DNA from 3 places in the Streptomyces sp. NBC_00016 genome. Region 2 is predicted to be linked to each of the others. Evidence: riboswitches for the same ligand, from Rfam matches in the RefSeq annotation. Region 2 holds a riboswitch; each other region holds the start of a gene.

Region 1 (5,182 bases), 3.0 Mb from region 2:
CACGTCGGGAGGGGACACACGACCCCTCCCTCACACGCTTCACGTGTGGAACACTGGTCTAGACAACCTGAACACTGAAGGGCAGCATCACATGGCTGAGCGCCGCGTCAACGTCGGCTGGGCCGAGGGCCTTCACGCCCGCCCCGCTTCCATCTTCGTCCGGGCCGCCACGGCCGCAGGTATCCCGGTGACGATCGCCAAGGCCGACGGCAACCCCGTCAACGCGGCCTCCATGCTGGCCGTTCTCGGCCTGGGCGCCCAGGGCGGCGAGGAGATCGTCCTCGCCTCCGAGGCCGACGGCGCCGACGTCGCCCTCGACCGTCTGGCGAAGCTGGTCGCCGAGGGGCTCGAGGAGCTCCCCGAGACCGTCTGAGCGCGCAGCCCCCTTTGCGCCTGAGCCGCCGCCGCACTCGCGGAGGTGGTTGCGCGCCCTCGGGGGTGCTCAATTGACGGTGGCGGTGTTCGTCGCCCCAAAGGTGTCGTCCCGCTAAACCCCGAAGGGCTCGTCCGAATTATCGGGCGAGCCCTTCGTATTTCCCTTTACGGGCAGCAGAAATAATCCCCCGCGAATTATCCCCTCTTTGTATACGGCCCTCGTGTTAATGCCGCAGACCCGTCATGTTTACGGGAGGTTGCGAAGTCCTCACACGGTCTGCGCGCTCGGGGCCGCCGGAAAAGCGCAGCCGGTGCGCGCCCGTCGCGCGCTCGGTGTGCAGCGCCGTGATCGCCCGCGCACGCTCGCCGTCGCCGCGCGCCACCGCGTCCACGATGGCGCCGTGCTCCGCCCAGGACTCCACGGGGTTGGCCGGGGCCTCCACCGCGTACATCCAGGCGATCTTGTGGCGCAGCTGGGTGAGCATCGACGTCAGGGCCTGGCTCCCGGAGGACTGGGCGAGCGTCTCGTGGAACCAGCCCCCCAGAGAGCGCAGATCCTCGCTGTTGCCCCGCCTGGCCCGCTCCTGGCCCAGCCGGACGAGGCCGCGCAGCACCTTCAGATGGGCCTCGGTGCGCCGCTGGGCGGCCCGGGAGGCACCGAGCGGCTCCAGGAGCATGCGCATCTCCAGCAGGTCCGCGGCCTCCTGCTCGGTCGGCTCCGCGACGCACGCGCCCGCGTGCCGCCGTGTGACGACGAAACCCTCGGCCTCCAGCGTGCGCAGCGCCTCTCGGACGGGGACGCGGGAAACGCCGTAGCGGCGAGCGAGAAGTTCCTCGGTGAGGCGGCTGCCGCGCTCGTAGACACCCGCGACGATGTCGTCCCGAATGGCCGTGCACACCGAGTGCGCCGGAATACGCATGACGGACCTCCGCCTTAATCCCCGTGAAACGTCGACGATTGACGTGTGTTCCGTGACTCTATTGCAATGGGCGGGGATTTCCGATGGCGGGCCGGAATCCAGGGATATTTTTTGGACAGCAGGACCTCGAAAACGGCGAAAGCCCCGGCCGGGAGGGCCGGGGCAAGACGATCTGTCGCCGTGGGTCGTCAGACGTTCACGCCGTGCGTGCGGAGGTAGGCGACCGGATCGATGTCCGAGCCGTACTCCGCGGTGGTACGGGCCTCGAAGTGCAGATGCGCGCCGGTGACGTTGCCGGTGGCGCCGGACAGGGCGATCCGCTGGCCCGGGGTGACCTGCTGGCCCACCGACACCTCGATGGACGACAGGTGACCGTACTGGGTGTACGTCCCGTCGTTCATCTTGATGACGATCTGGTTGCCGTACGACCCGCCCCAGCCGGCCTCGACGACGGTGCCCAGGCCGACCGCGTGCACGGTGGTGCCGCTGGCCGCGTGGAAGTCGATGCCGGTGTGGCTGCCGGAGGACCACAGGGAGCTGCTGGCCTGGTAGCTGGTCGACACGTAGGAGCCGGTGATCGGCGAGACGAAGGTGTTGAGGCGCTTGCGCTCGGCCTCGCGGGCGGCACGCACGCGTGCCTCGCGCTCCTCCACGGCCTTCTTGGCTGCGGCCTGCCGGGCGGCCTCCTCGAAGGCCGCGTGCTTCTGCACGGCGACCTGGTCGTCGATCTGCTCGACGACGGACTCGCCGGCGGTGACCACGGGGATCAGCCCGGTCTGCTCGGGGGTGGGCTCGGCGGCGAAGGCCGGGGTGGAAGCGACGGTGGCCATGACACCGGTGGTGGTGAGCGCCGCGATGCCCGCCGCGCGGACGCTGGTGCGCTGCATCCGGCTGGGCCGACGGTGCTTCCCGGTGGCGCAGGTGAACGCCATGAAGTTGGGGGTGTCCTTTCCTTCCCTCTCGCCTACCGGGTTAGCTGACGGGTTCGGAGCAGGAAGGTCTCCTACGGACCCCCTCGCGTTCACGCGCGGGCGTCCGATTCACCCCAGGGACTTCACAAGTGGGTCCCCGGCTCCCCTGGCTCGCGCCGTACGGGGACTCGGCGATGACTGTCCGGTGCCGCGGCTGCGGCGCACTGCCTGACGAACAGCCCGGATGACGCTAAGCGGCGCGGGTTTCAATCCTCAAACGGATCCCGGTTTTTGTAGCGCATCCCACAGGGCAGACGGGCAACCTCCGCCTCAATTCGGACATACGGAGGCCCTGGTGACGCTTTCGTCGACCAGGGCCCCCACACGCGCGTGCCGTTGCCGGGAACTACTCCGCGGACACGACCTTCACCTCGCCGATGCCGAGGGCCTCGACCGGCTCCTTGATCTGGGCCGCGTCACCGACGAGGACGGTCACCAGCCGGTCCACCGGGAAGGCGTTCACGGCCGCCGCGGTGGCCTCCACCGTGCCGGTCGCGGCGAGCTGCTGGTACAGCGTGGCCTGGAAGTCGTCGGGCAGGTGCTGCTCGACCTGGTCCGCCAGCGTGCCGGCGACGGCCGCGGCGGTCTCGAACTTCAGCGGCGCCACACCGACCAGGTTCTGCACGGCGACGTCGCGCTCGGCGTCGGTCAGCCCCTCGGCGGCGAGGGTGCGCAGCACCTTCCACAGGTCGTCCAGAGCGGGGCCGGTGTTCGGGGTGTCGACGGAGCCGCTGATGGCGAGCATCGCGGCGCCCGAGCCGTCCGGGGCGGACCGCAGGACCTGACCGAACGCGCGGACACCGTAGGTGTAGCCCTTCTCCTCGCGCAGGACACGGTCCAGCCGGGAGGTGAGGGTGCCACCGAGGCAGTACGTGCCGAGCACCTGCGCGGGCCACACACGGTCGTGCCGGTCGGCGCCGATCCGGCCGATCAGCAACTGCGTCTGGACGGCGCCCGGACGGTCCACGATGACGACCCGGCCGGCGTCGTCGGCGGTCACCGGCGGCACGGGCCGCGGCTCGGCCGAGGAGCCCGTCCAGGCACCCAGGGTGTCGCCGAGGAGCGCCGCCAGGTCGACACCGGTGAGGTCGCCGACGACCACCGCGGTGGCCGTGGCGGGACGGACGTGCTTGTCGTAGAAGGCGCGTACGGCGGCGGAGTCGATCTTCTCGACCGTCTCCGCGGTGCCCTGGCGCGGCCGCGACATCCGCGCGGTGGCCGGGAACAGCTCCTTGGAGAGCTCCTTGGCGGCGCGCCGGGAGGGGTTGGCCAGCTCGTGCGGGATCTCGTCCAGGCGGTTGCGGACGAGGCGCTCGACCTCGCTGTCGGCGAACGCGGGGGCCCTGAGGGCGTCGGCGAGCAGACCGAGGCCCTTGGGCAGGCGCGAGGCCGGCACTTCGAGGCTCAGCCGGACGCCGGGGTGATCCGCGTGCGCGTCCAGGGTGGCGCCGCAGCGCTCCAGCTCGGCGGCGAACTCCTCGGCGGAGTGCTTGTCGGTGCCCTCGGAGAAGGCCCGCGCCATGATCGTGCCGACGCCGTCGAGGCCGGCCGGTTCGGCGTCCAGGGGTGCGTCGAGGAGGATCTCCACGGCGACGACCTGCTGGCCGGGACGGTGGCAGTGCAGCACGGTCAGGCCGTTGGCCAGCGCGGTGCGCTCGGGCGCCGGGAACGCCCACGGCTTGGCCTCGCCCGCCCGGGGCTGGGGGTGGAAGTCCATCGTGGCGAGCTCGGTCACCGGGCCGCCTCCTCGTTCTCGTCGTTCTCGTCCTGGTCGGCGGGGGCTTCGGCGGCGGTCGGCTCGTAGACGAGCACCGCGCGGTTGTCGGGGCGCAGGCGGGCCTTGGCGATCTCCTGCACCTCCTCCGGCGTCACCTCCAGCACGCGCTGGACGGCGTTGAGGGCGAGCTGCGGGTCGCCGAACAGGACGGCGAACCGGCACAGTTCGTCGGCGCGGCCGGCGACCGTGCTGAGCCGGTCCAGCCACTCGCGCTCCAACTGCGCCTGAGCGCGCTCCATTTCCTCGGCCGTGGGGCCCTCCTCGGCGAACCGGGCGAGCTCCTCGTCGATGGCGGCCTCGATGACGGGCACCTCGACGTCACCGGACGTCTTCACGTCCAGCCAGCCCAGGGAGGGTGCTCCGGCGAGCCGCAGCAGGCCGAAGCCGGCCGCGACGGCCGTACGGTCGCGGCGCACCAGCCGGTTGTAGAGGCGGGAGGACTCGCCGCCGCCGAGGACGGTGAGCGCCAGGTCGACGGCGTCGCACGCACGCGTGCCGTCCTCGGGCAGCCGGTAGGCGGCCATCAGCGCGCGGGCCGGCACCTCCTCCTCGACGATCTCGCGCAGCTGCTCGCCGATGACGTCGGGCAGCCCGCCGTCACGGGGCGCGGGCTTGCCGTCGTGGCCGGGGATGGAGCCGAAGTACTTCTCGACCCAGGCGAGGGTCTGCTCCGGGTCGATGTCACCGACCACGGAAAGGACCGCGTTGTTGGGCGCGTAGTACGTGCGGAAGAACGCGCGTGCGTCCTCCAGGGTCGCCGCGTCCAGGTCGGCCATCGAGCCGATCGGCGTGTGGTGGTACGGGTGGCCGTCCGGGTAGGCGAGAGCGGTCAGCTTCTCGAAGGCCGTGCCGTAGGGGACGTTGTCGTAGCGCTGACGGCGCTCGTTCTTGACGACGTCGCGCTGGTTCTCCATCGACTCGTCGTCCAGCGCGGTGAGCAGCGAGCCCATGCGGTCGGCCTCCAGCCAGAGGGCGAGCTCCAGCTGGTGGGTGGGCATGGTCTCGAAGTAGTTCGTGCGCTCGAAGCTGGTGGTGCCGTTGAGCGAGCCGCCGGCCCCCTGGACCAGCTCGAAGTGTCCGTTGCCCTTGACCTGGCCGGAACCCTGGAACATCAGGTGCTCGAAAAGGTGAGCAAGACC
Region 2 (5,182 bases):
AGGCCGCCGCCATGGCCTTCATCCTGCTGTTCGCGGGCTTCGAGACGACCGTCAATCTCATCGGCAACGGCACCTACGCCCTCCTCACCCACCCCGAGCAGCGCGCACGCCTCCAGCGGTCGCTCACCGAGGACGAAGGCGACCGCGGTCTGCTCGAGACGGGCGTCGAGGAACTCCTGCGCTACGACGGCCCCGTGGAACTCGCCACCTGGCGGTTCGCGACCGAGCCGCTGCGCATCGGCGGCCAGGACATCGCGCCGGGCGACCCCGTGCTCGTGGTGCTGGCGGCCGCCGACCGTGATCCGGCGCGCTTCTCGGACCCCGACACCCTCGATCTGTCCCGCCGTGACAACCAGCACCTCGGCTACGGCCACGGCATCCACTACTGCCTGGGAGCCCCGCTGGCCCGGCTGGAGGGCCAGGCCGCGCTGGCCACCCTGCTCACCCGGCTGCCCGATCTCCGACTGGCCGTGGATCCGGACGAGTTGAGATGGCGTGGCGGGCTCATCATGCGCGGGCTGCGGACTTTGCCGGTCGAGTTCACTCCGGTGCATTCCGGCCCATAAGCGATCCGCGTCTGATCGGATGTCAGCCGGAGTGTGACCGTTCGGCGGAGTAAAGGTGACCAACACTCAAGTCTGTGATCTTCACGTGATCTGCGCGGCATTAACTTGTGACAAGTGATCGTCTGCCGATACGTTCTCTCGTCAGCGCGACGCATCGATTTCACCCGCCGCGCCGGTCAGTGCTGTCCAGAGAAAGGCCCCTCGCATGCTCTCCGGGAACGGTCGTCACCGTCGCCCCCGCCAGGCCCCGGCCCTCCTTGTCGCGGCCGGAGTGACGGGCTCCGCCATCGCCATCCCGCTGCTCGCCGCCTCCGGCGCGAGTGCGGCGGACGGCACGGTGTGGGACAAGGTGGCGCAGTGCGAGACCGGCGGCTCGTGGAGCGCCGACGAGGGTGGTGGCGAGTACGGCGGCCTGAGCCTCACCCAGAAGGACTGGGTGGCGCACGGCGGCCTCGACTACGCGACCAGTCCCGACCTGGCCAGCCGCAGCCAGCAGATCGCCGTCGCGCAGAAGGTGCTCGCGGCCGAGGGGATCGGCGCGTGGGGCACCTGCGGGCTGACCTCCGGGCTCACCCAGGAGAACGGCGCGCTGAACGTGGACACCGGCGTGGCGGACGATTCTTCCGGCTCGTCCGACTCATCTGGTTCTTCCGGATTGTCCGACCTGTCCCGGGGGTTGTCCGGATCCTCGGGCTCCTCGGGTTCCACGGCCGACGAGGACTCCTCGACCGGATCGTCCGACTCGTCCACCGATTCCTCCAGTTCGCCTTCCGCGTCCGCTTCCTCCCCTTCGTCCTCTTCCTCCGCCGCCACGGACGACTCCGGTACGTCCGGTGGTTCCGGCGGCCGGAGCGACGGCTCGACGGGCGACGGCTCGACCACGGCGACCCCGGGTACGGACGAGTCGGACAAATATGTACAGGATGAAGGTTCTTGGAGCCTGGTCGACACCGGCTCCCTCGGCTCGGGCAAGCACCGCGGTGCCACCGCCGACGAGGCCGCGACCAAGAGTGCGACCGACGCCGGCGTGGACGGCACCACCGCCGCCTCCGCCGGGCGGCATGCCGCGGCCACCTATGTCGTCCAGGAGGGCGACTCCCTCGCGTCCATCGCCGACTCCCTTGGCCTCGACGGCGGATGGCGCGCCCTCTACGCCGAGAACAGGGACCTCATCGGTGTCGACCCGAGCAACATCGCCGCCGGTCAGACCCTCGACACAGGGGTGGAATAGGGCGCAAAGCCCAAGAAAAACAGCGGGAGTTCGCGTCACGCTTCGCGCCGAATGTCCGGTTTGGTGAAAGTGTGGGATGAGTCTCAGAAGCCCTGATCGTCTTTGAAATTCCGCCGATCGCGTGTCTACGGTCGAGGCCGCTCGGCAACCCGGGCCCCGGCCGTCGCAACGCCGAATCCTGCCAGCGACGACCCGGGAACAGTCGTCGCGTCAAGCGCCGTAGGCAGGAGCGGGGGACCCAAGGTAAGTGCCGGACCGGTCGGTTGACCGGAACGGCTTGGGGTGAAGCCACACCTCCCACGGAGCAGTGCTCCGACGGGCGAGGAAGTGGCCGGGCAACTCACACGGCCCGAACCCGACAGCTCACCTCGCAGGCGTCGGTGAGGGGATCCACCATGCTGTTTTCCGCCAAGGGCAAGCACCGCCGTCCCTCCAAGGCGACCCGCGTCGCCACGCTCGCCGGCGTCACCGGCGTCGCCATCGCCGCCCCGCTGATGGCGGCCGGCAACGCCTCCGCCGCCACCGCCTCCGAGTGGGACGCGGTCGCCCAGTGCGAGGCCGGCGGCAACTGGTCCATCAACACCGGCAACGGCTACTACGGCGGTCTGCAGTTCTCGGCGTCCACCTGGGCCGCGTACGGCGGCACCGCCTACGCCTCCACCGCCGACCAGGCCTCCAAGTCCCAGCAGATAGCCATCGGCGAGAAGGTCCTCGCCGGTCAGGGCAAGGGTGCCTGGCCGGTCTGCGGCACCGGCCTGTCCGGCGCCGCCTACAACGGCTCGAGCGCCGACTCCTCGAGCTCCGGCTCGTCCAGCTCCTCCGGTTCCTCCGGCTCGTCGAACAGCGGCAGCACCAGCAGCCGCTCGACCGAGGAGCAGAGCGCCTCCCGCTCGACCGACCGCCCGGCCGCCTCCAAGACGGTCACCACCCCGACCGGCAAGAAGGTCAAGAAGGGTGACGGCGAGTACAAGGTCGTCAAGGGCGACACCCTCAGCTCCATCGCCGAGAAGCACAAGGTCAAGGGCGGCTGGGCGAAGCTGTTCGAGCTGAACAAGGACATCGTCACCGACGCCGACCTGATCTACCCGGGCCAGCAGCTCCACCTGAAGTGACACCGCGCCCGATGTGTCACTTCGCCTGAAGTGACACCTGGCCCCCAGAGAAGCCACAGCGCCCTCATATGCGAGGTCGGCACACTGAAGACCTCGTGAGGGTCACCCCCCGTCCCCACGGGCCCCCCGCTCCGGTGCGTGTTCCCCCGTACGCACCGGAGCGGGGTTTCTCTTTGCCCGTTCGTCACTTCCTGTCGGCTTTTCTCGGCCACCCCCTTTGTTCCGGGCGGAAACAATAGGTACCGTCTGTCTGTCCACGGGACGGTCGGTCGGCTGCCGACGGTCCCGGGGCGGTTAGGCTCTAGTCGCAAGGCTCAGCAAGGGCTCATCAAGGCCCCTGGGCCCCGCACAACCAGCGTCACATCCCAAGAAGGAGATGCTCGTGCCGTCCATCGACGTCGTCGTAGCCCGGGAAATCCTGGACTCCCGAGGCAACCCCACGGTCGAGGTCGAGGTCGGCCTCGACGACGGCAGCACGGGTCGTGCCGCCGTTCCGTCCGGCGCCTCCACCGGTGCCTTCGAGGCCATCGAGCTCCGCGACGGTGACCCCAACCGCTACCTCGGCAAGGGTGTCGAGAAGGCCGTCCTCGCCGTCATCGAGCAGATCGGCCCGGAGCTCGTCGGCTACGACGCCACCGAGCAGCGCCTGATCGACCAGGCCATGTTCGACCTGGACGCCACCGACAACAAGGGCTCGCTCGGCGCCAACGCCATCCTCGGCGTCTCGCTCGCCGTCGCGCACGCCGCCTCCGAGGCCAGCGACCTGCCGCTGTTCCGCTACCTGGGCGGCCCCAACGCGCACCTGCTGCCGGTGCCGATGATGAACATCCTGAACGGCGGCTCGCACGCCGACTCCAACGTGGACATCCAGGAGTTCATGATCGCCCCGATCGGCGCGGAGTCCTTCTCCGAGGCCCTGCGCTGGGGTGCCGAGGTCTACCACACCCTCAAGAAGGTGCTGAAGACCAAGGGCCTGTCCACCGGCCTCGGCGACGAGGGCGGCTTCGCCCCGAACCTGGAGTCCAACCGCGCCGCGCTCGACCTCATCATCGAGGCCATCAAGCAGGCCGGTTACGTCCCCGGCGAGCAGATCGCGCTCGCGCTCGACGTCGCCGCGTCCGAGTTCTACAAGGACGGCAAGTACGAGTTCGAGGGCAAGTCCCGCTCGGCCGCCGAGATGACCGAGTACTACGAGGAGCTCGTCTCCGCGTACCCGCTCGTCTCCATCGAGGACCCGCTGTACGAGGACGACTGGGCCGGCTGGAAGGTCATCACCGACAAGCTGGGCGACAAGGTCCAGATCGTCGGCGACGACCTCTTCGTCACCAACCCCGAGCGTCTGGCCCGCGGCATCGAGGAGGGCTCCGCCAACGCCCTGCTCGTCAAGGTCAACCAGATCGGTTCGCTGACCGAGACCCTGGACGCCGTCGAGATGGCCCAGCGCAACGGCTTCAAGTGCATGATGTCCCACCGCTCCGGCGAGACCGAGGACGTCACCATCGCCGACCTCGCGGTCGCGGTGAACTGCGGTCAGATCAAGACCGGCGCCCCGGCCCGCTCGGACCGCGTCGCCAAGTACAACCAGCTGCTGCGCATCGAGGAGATCCTCGACGACGCCGCGGTGTACGCCGGCCGCTCCGCCTTCCCGCGCTTCAAGGGCTGAACCTTCCCGCACGTCCGCTCCGCGGACCTCGCGCACAGCAAGGGCTGACGCCGCGCCCGACCTAACCGGGTCAAGGCTCCGCCAGTCGTACGTACGTCCCCGTACCGGTCCCGTACCGTGTGCGGGGACGTACGTACGTGTGAGACGGGAGGCGGGAAGCAGTGGCCGTGAAGGACCGGGACCGTTTCTCCACCGCGACCAGGATCAAGCTGCTCGGCGAGCAGACCGCGGCCCGGGTCTACCGCTCCCAGACCAAGCGCCAGGCCCGCCGCTCCCGGCTCACCGGCCGCGCCGCGCTCCTCGCGCTCGTCCTGTGCACGCTGATCGTGGCCCTGGCCTACCCGATGCGCCAGTACGTCTCGCAGCGCGCCGAGATCGCCGATCTGGAGCGCGAGAAGCAGCAGGCCAGCGAACGCGTCGAGCAGCTGCGCGACCTCAAGGCGCGCTGGCAGGACGACGCCTACGCCGAGCAGCAGATCCGGCAGCGGCTGCACTACGTGCTGCCGGGGGAGACCGGGTTCGTCGTGATCGATCCGGACGCGGCCAGGCAGTCCCGTGCCGACCTCGGGGCGACCGACCGCCCCTGGTACGCGAACGTCTGGGACGGCGT
Region 3 (5,182 bases), 530 kb from region 2:
TGCCGGAGCAGGGCGACGAGCGGCGGCGCCACGGGAGGTCCTCCGGTGCCGTCTCGCCGCCGTCGTTCTCCTGGAACCCGCGTGCGACCTGCGTGAAGATCTCCTCCAGCTGGCCCACCTGCTCGGGGGTGAGCCGGTCGAACAGGGCCGCGCGGACCGTCTCGACATGGCCCGGCGCCACGTTCTCCAGCACCGTGATGCCCTCGTCCGTCAGGACCGCGACGCTGCCGCGCTTGTCCCACTGGCAGTCCTCGCGCCGCACCAGCCCGTCCTTCTCCAGCCGGGAGACCGCGTAGGTCAGCCGACTGCGGGTGATCTTCAGCCGCTCCGCGAGGTCGGTCATCCGCAGCCGCCGCTCCGGGATGTCGGAGAGGTTGGCGAGGATGGAGTAGTACAGGTGGGGCATGCCGGCCTCCTGCTGGAGCTGCCGGTCGATCGCGTCCTCGAGGAGGAGGTAGCCGGCAACGTACGCGCGCCAGGCGCGTTGCTCCTCGGGGGTGAGCCAGCGAGTCGTCATGCCCCCAGTGTAAGTTTGTTTCAAACTTGAACCAAGCCCTGCCCGTCATCCCAGGGAGAGCCGCGCCGATGCCGTACCCGTACGTCCTGCTGTCCGCCGCCGTCTCCCTCGACGGCTATCTGGACGACACCACGCCCGAGCGCCTGCTCCTCTCCAGCCGCGCCGACTTCGACCGCGTCGACGAGGTGCGGGCCTCCGTCGACGCCATCCTCATCGGCGCCGGCACGATCCGCGCCGACAACCCCCGGCTCCTGGTGAACTCCCCCGAGCGCCGCGCCGCCCGCGAGGCCGCCGGGCTGCCGCCGTACCCCCTCAAGGTCACCGTCAGCGGCTCAGGGGACCTCGACCCGGCGGCGAACTTCTGGCACACGGGCGGCGAGAAGATCGTGTACACGACGGAGAAGGGCGCCGAGCGGGTCCACGCGCTGGGCATCGCCGCGGACGCCGTCCCGCTCGGCCCCGAACTGGACTGGCGCCGCCTCCTCGAACACCTCCACGACGTGCGCGGCGTGCGGCGCCTCATGGTCGAGGGCGGCGGAACGATCCACACCCAGCTGCTCCGGCAGGGCCTCGCCGACGAACTCCAGCTCGTCCTCGCCCCGCTCTTCGTGGGTGACCCGGCCGCGCCCCGCCTGTTCGGACCGGGCGGCTACCAGGGCGGACGCCTGCGTCTGGTGGAGACCCGGCGCATCGAGGACGTCGTCCTGAACCGCTACGAGCCCACCGCCCCCGGTGCCGGACCGCTGCCCGCCGCGGCCGACCGGCACTGGCTCGCCCTCGCCTGCGCCCTCGCCGCCGACTGCCCGCCGTCGGAGACCGCCTTCAGCGTGGGCGCGGTGATCGTGGCCGCCGACGGCACGGAACTGGCGCGCGGCCACTCCCGCGAGGCCGGCGACCCGGTCGTGCACGCCGAGGAGGCCGCCCTCGCGAAGCTCGACCCCGCCGACCCCCGGCTGCCCACCGCCACCGTCTACAGCAGCCTCGAACCGTGCGCCCGCCGCTCCTCCCGCCCGGCCCCGTGCGCCCGCCTCATCCTCGACGCGGGGGTGCGCAGGGTGGTCACGGCCTGGCGCGAGCCGGACACCTTCGTCACCGAGGCGGACGGAACCGGCCTGCTGACGGCCCAGGGTGTCGACGTCCTCGTGCTCCCGGAGTACGAGGAGCGGGCGAAGGAGCCGAACCGCCACCTCCTCTGAGGCCACCGGGGCCCCGCGGATCAACCGATGTGCTTTCCGCCCCGCTGATGGCGTACAGTTGTGTTCATCGCCGCGGGGTGGAGCAGCTCGGTAGCTCGCTGGGCTCATAACCCAGAGGTCGCAGGTTCAAATCCTGTCCCCGCTACTGATAAACCGAAGGCCGGAATCCGAAAGGGTTCCGGCCTTCGGTGTTTCGTCGACCACTTCGACCACTTCGACCACTTCGACCACTTCGACTGCGTCGACTGCTTCAACTGCGTCGACCACTCCGATCTGTTCCTCACTCTTGGTGACCGGTCGACCGCCCTGCGCATAACGACTGAGTCACCATCAAAACTTCCGTGACTGATGAAGCGTTTCCGGGGCATGTCGAGGCGTGGTCAACTCGCCCGTTTTTCACCGCTGGTAGCCCAAAAGTCCAGGCCAGAAATGTTGTTGATCAAGAGGAACAGCTTGGAAACCCACCCCCGGGTCTATTAACGTTCGATAACGCAGCGCGGTCGTCCCAGCCGGCACCAGAGTCGGCTCCGTGCGGCACGTGCCGAATCCCGCAAGGGAACCGGGGAACCACCACCATGGGGTGAATCACGCGGAAGCCGTCGTGAACTCGCAGAGTCCACGATCGGTATACGCGCGTAGGAGACCTTCCCGCTCCGAACCCGTCAGCTAACCCGGTAGGCGACGGAAGGAAAGGAGTGCGCCCGCGTGGCGTCCAACCCGCCTGCCCCCGAGGCCCCGTACGCGCCCAGCCAGCGGTCCACCGAGACCTTCGGCTACGGCGGCTACCGCCCCGACGAGGGACCTTGGGAGGAGTGGAACCCCACCGCGGAGTCCACTCGCCCGGTACGCGGCAAGCACCGCGTCGCCAAGCAGCGGGGCGGCGGATTCGCCCGCAGCTCCACCGTTCTCGGTGTCGGCGTCATAGCCGCCGTCAGCGCGGGTGGCATGGCCAGCGCCAACACCGGCAAGGCCCCGGTCTCCATCTCGATGCCGGACCTGCCCAACGTGGGCTCGCTCATCTCCGACGAAGAGCCCGTCCCGGAAGCCGCGCCGGCCCTCGCCAGCTTCGGCTCCGAAGCCGCCGTGGACACCGAGGAGAGCACCGCCGACGCCGGCGAGGCGCTGCGCAGCCGGATCATGGCGCAGGCCGAGTCGCAGCAGTCCCAGGTCGAGGTCAAGGCCCTCGCCGCAGCCGCCAAGGCCGAGTCCGACGCCGCCGCCAAGGCCGAGAAGGAGGCGGAGGCCAAGGCCGCCGCCGCGAAGAAGAAGGCCGCCGAGGAGGCAGCCGCCAAGGCCGAGGCCGCGCGCCTGGCCGAGCTGGCCAAGCAGTACACGCTGCCGACCTCCTCGTACACCATCACCTCGACCTTCGGTCAGGCCGGTTCGCTCTGGTCCTCCGGCTACCACACGGGTCTCGACTTCGCCGCGCCGACGGGCACGCTCATCAAGGCCGTCCACAGCGGCACCATCACCGAGGCCGGCTGGGCCGGTTCCTACGGCTACCGCACCATCCTGACCCTGGACGACGGCACCGAGCTGTGGTTCTGCCACCAGTCGTCGATCAGCGTCAGTGTCGGCCAGAAGGTCGCCACCGGTGATGTGATCGGCCGGGTGGGCGCGACCGGGAACGTCACCGGGGCCCACCTCCACCTCGAGGTCCACCCGGGCGGCAGCGCCGAAGGCATCGACCCGGCGGCCTGGCTGCGCGACAAGGGCCTCAACCCCTGAGTCGTCCCTCCGGAGCCCTGAGTCGTCCCTTCAGAGCCCCCGAGCCGGCCCGCCGGGAATCCCGAACCGTTCCTTCGGACCCCGTGAGCCGGTTCGTACGGTCATCCTGATCCACCCGGCAGCCCTGACGCCCTCCGCGTCGGGGCTGCCGGTCTGTTCCGGTCACAGGCGCCGGTCACAGGCGCCGGTCATACGTGCTGTTCACATGTTCTTCGCGTCACGCCCGGAATGGGCGGGCCGTCGGCGCCCGTTGACACGAAGCATGACTTCTCTTCGCAAGCTCGGCTCCTCCGACCTCGAGGTATTCCCGCTCTCCCTCGGCGGCAACGTCTTCGGCTGGACCGCCGACGAGACGGCCTCCTTCGCCGTACTCGACGCCTACGCGGCCGCGGGCGGCAACTTCGTCGACACCGCCGACTCCTACACGGCGTGGATCGACGGCAACAGCGGTGGTGAGTCCGAGACCATCATCGGCAGGTGGGTGCAGGCCCGGGGCAACCGCGACGACGTCGTGATCGCCACCAAGGTGAGCCAGCATCCCGAGTTCCCCGGCCTGTCCGCCGACAACATCAAGGCCGCCGCCGACGCCTCGCTCCGCCGCCTGGGCACCGACCACATCGACCTCTACTACACGCACTTCGACAAGCCCGAGGTGCCCGTCGAGGAGATCGTCGGCGCGCTCGACGAGCTGGTGCGGGCGGGCAAGGTGCGGCACATCGCCGCCTCCAACATCACGCCCGAGCGTCTCCAGGAGTCCCTGGAGTTCTCCGACCGTGAGGGCCTGGCCCGGTACGTCGCCCTCCAGCCCCACTACAACCTGGTCTCCCGCGACACCTACGAGGGCGGACTGCAGGACCTCGCCGCCCGCTTCGGCCTCGCCGCCGTCCCGTACTTCGCCCTGGCCGCCGGTTTCCTCACCGGCAAGTACCGGCCCGGTACGACCGTGCAGAGCGCCCGCGCGGCCGGCGCCGCCAAGCACCTCGACACGGAGCGGGGCCGCAACGTCCTCACCGCCCTGGACGAGATCGCCCAGGCCCACGACACCGAGATCCCCACGGTCGCCCTGGCGTGGCTCGCCGCGCAGCCCACGGTGGCCGCGCCGATCGCCTCCGCGCGGACGGTCGAGCAGCTGCCGGCGCTGCTGGGGGTGGCGCAGTTGGAACTGACGGCGGAGGAGATCACCCGGCTGACCCGCGCCTCGGCCTGATGACCCGACCCGGGCCCCGGCCCGACCTGCCCCGGCCCGACCTGCCCCGGCCCGACCTGCCTCGGACCGGCCTGCCCAGCCCGGCCTACCGGTGCGAGTGGGGAGCGGGATACGGGCCCGACGGATACCCCGGTCCGGGTCCGTGCGTGGGGCCGGGCCCGGGCCCGGGGACGTGTGCCGCGGGGTACCCGTAGCCGTATCCGTACCCATACCCGTACCCGTACCCGTACGACGGCGCCGCCGGACTGCCGTACACCGGCGCCGTCGGGTGGCCGAATCCGGAGCCCTGGCCCTGGCCGTGGGCCGGACCCTGGCCGTACCCGTACACCCCGGGGACCGGCCAGGGCGGCGCGGCCACCCGTACCGGCGGGGCCGTCATCCGGGCCGCGTGGTCCAGCGCGGGCCGGGCGACGTCCATCCGCCGCCACAGTTCGTTGAGCAACTCCCGCTCGCGTACGAGGAAGTCCGCGCCGGCCCGCCCCCGTCGGCCGCGGTGCCGCAGGAACGCGAGGGACGTCGCGTACGCCTCGTACC

What was found. Region 2 has a riboswitch for cyclic di-AMP ahead of OG933_RS25795 (transglycosylase family protein). Riboswitches for the same ligand answer to the same signal wherever they lie in the genome.
Positions count from the first base shown of each region.
Region 1: linked by a shared signal. The riboswitch ahead of OG933_RS12305 (M23 family metallopeptidase) and the one ahead of OG933_RS25795 (transglycosylase family protein) in region 2 are both predicted to bind cyclic di-AMP.
Region 3: linked by a shared signal. The riboswitch ahead of OG933_RS23435 (M23 family metallopeptidase) and the one ahead of OG933_RS25795 (transglycosylase family protein) in region 2 are both predicted to bind cyclic di-AMP.

Region 1 covers NZ_CP108304.1:2,807,156-2,812,337, forward strand. The annotation lists gene OG933_RS12295 (HPr family phosphocarrier protein) at 92-373, shown strand; gene OG933_RS12300 (GntR family transcriptional regulator) at 600-1,295, opposite strand; gene OG933_RS12305 (M23 family metallopeptidase) at 1,484-2,227, opposite strand; cyclic di-AMP (ydaO/yuaA leader) riboswitch at 2,242-2,410, opposite strand; gene OG933_RS12310 (M16 family metallopeptidase) at 2,613-4,001, opposite strand; gene OG933_RS12315 (pitrilysin family protein) at 3,998-5,182, opposite strand, start outside.
Region 2 covers NZ_CP108304.1:5,806,692-5,811,873, forward strand. The annotation lists gene OG933_RS25785 (cytochrome P450) at 1-566, shown strand, start outside; gene OG933_RS25790 (transglycosylase family protein) at 772-1,797, shown strand; cyclic di-AMP (ydaO/yuaA leader) riboswitch at 2,003-2,189, shown strand; gene OG933_RS25795 (transglycosylase family protein) at 2,193-2,909, shown strand; gene eno (phosphopyruvate hydratase) at 3,286-4,572, shown strand; gene OG933_RS25805 (septum formation initiator family protein) at 4,734-5,182, shown strand, end outside.
Region 3 covers NZ_CP108304.1:5,275,055-5,280,236, forward strand. The annotation lists gene OG933_RS23415 (MarR family transcriptional regulator) at 1-517, opposite strand, end outside; gene OG933_RS23420 (dihydrofolate reductase family protein) at 586-1,713, shown strand; tRNA gene OG933_RS23425 (tRNA-Met) at 1,785-1,858, shown strand; gene OG933_RS23430 (hypothetical protein) at 1,840-1,980, opposite strand; cyclic di-AMP (ydaO/yuaA leader) riboswitch at 2,243-2,411, shown strand; gene OG933_RS23435 (M23 family metallopeptidase) at 2,419-3,441, shown strand; gene OG933_RS23440 (aldo/keto reductase) at 3,704-4,648, shown strand; gene OG933_RS23445 (PrsW family intramembrane metalloprotease) at 4,734-5,182, opposite strand, start outside.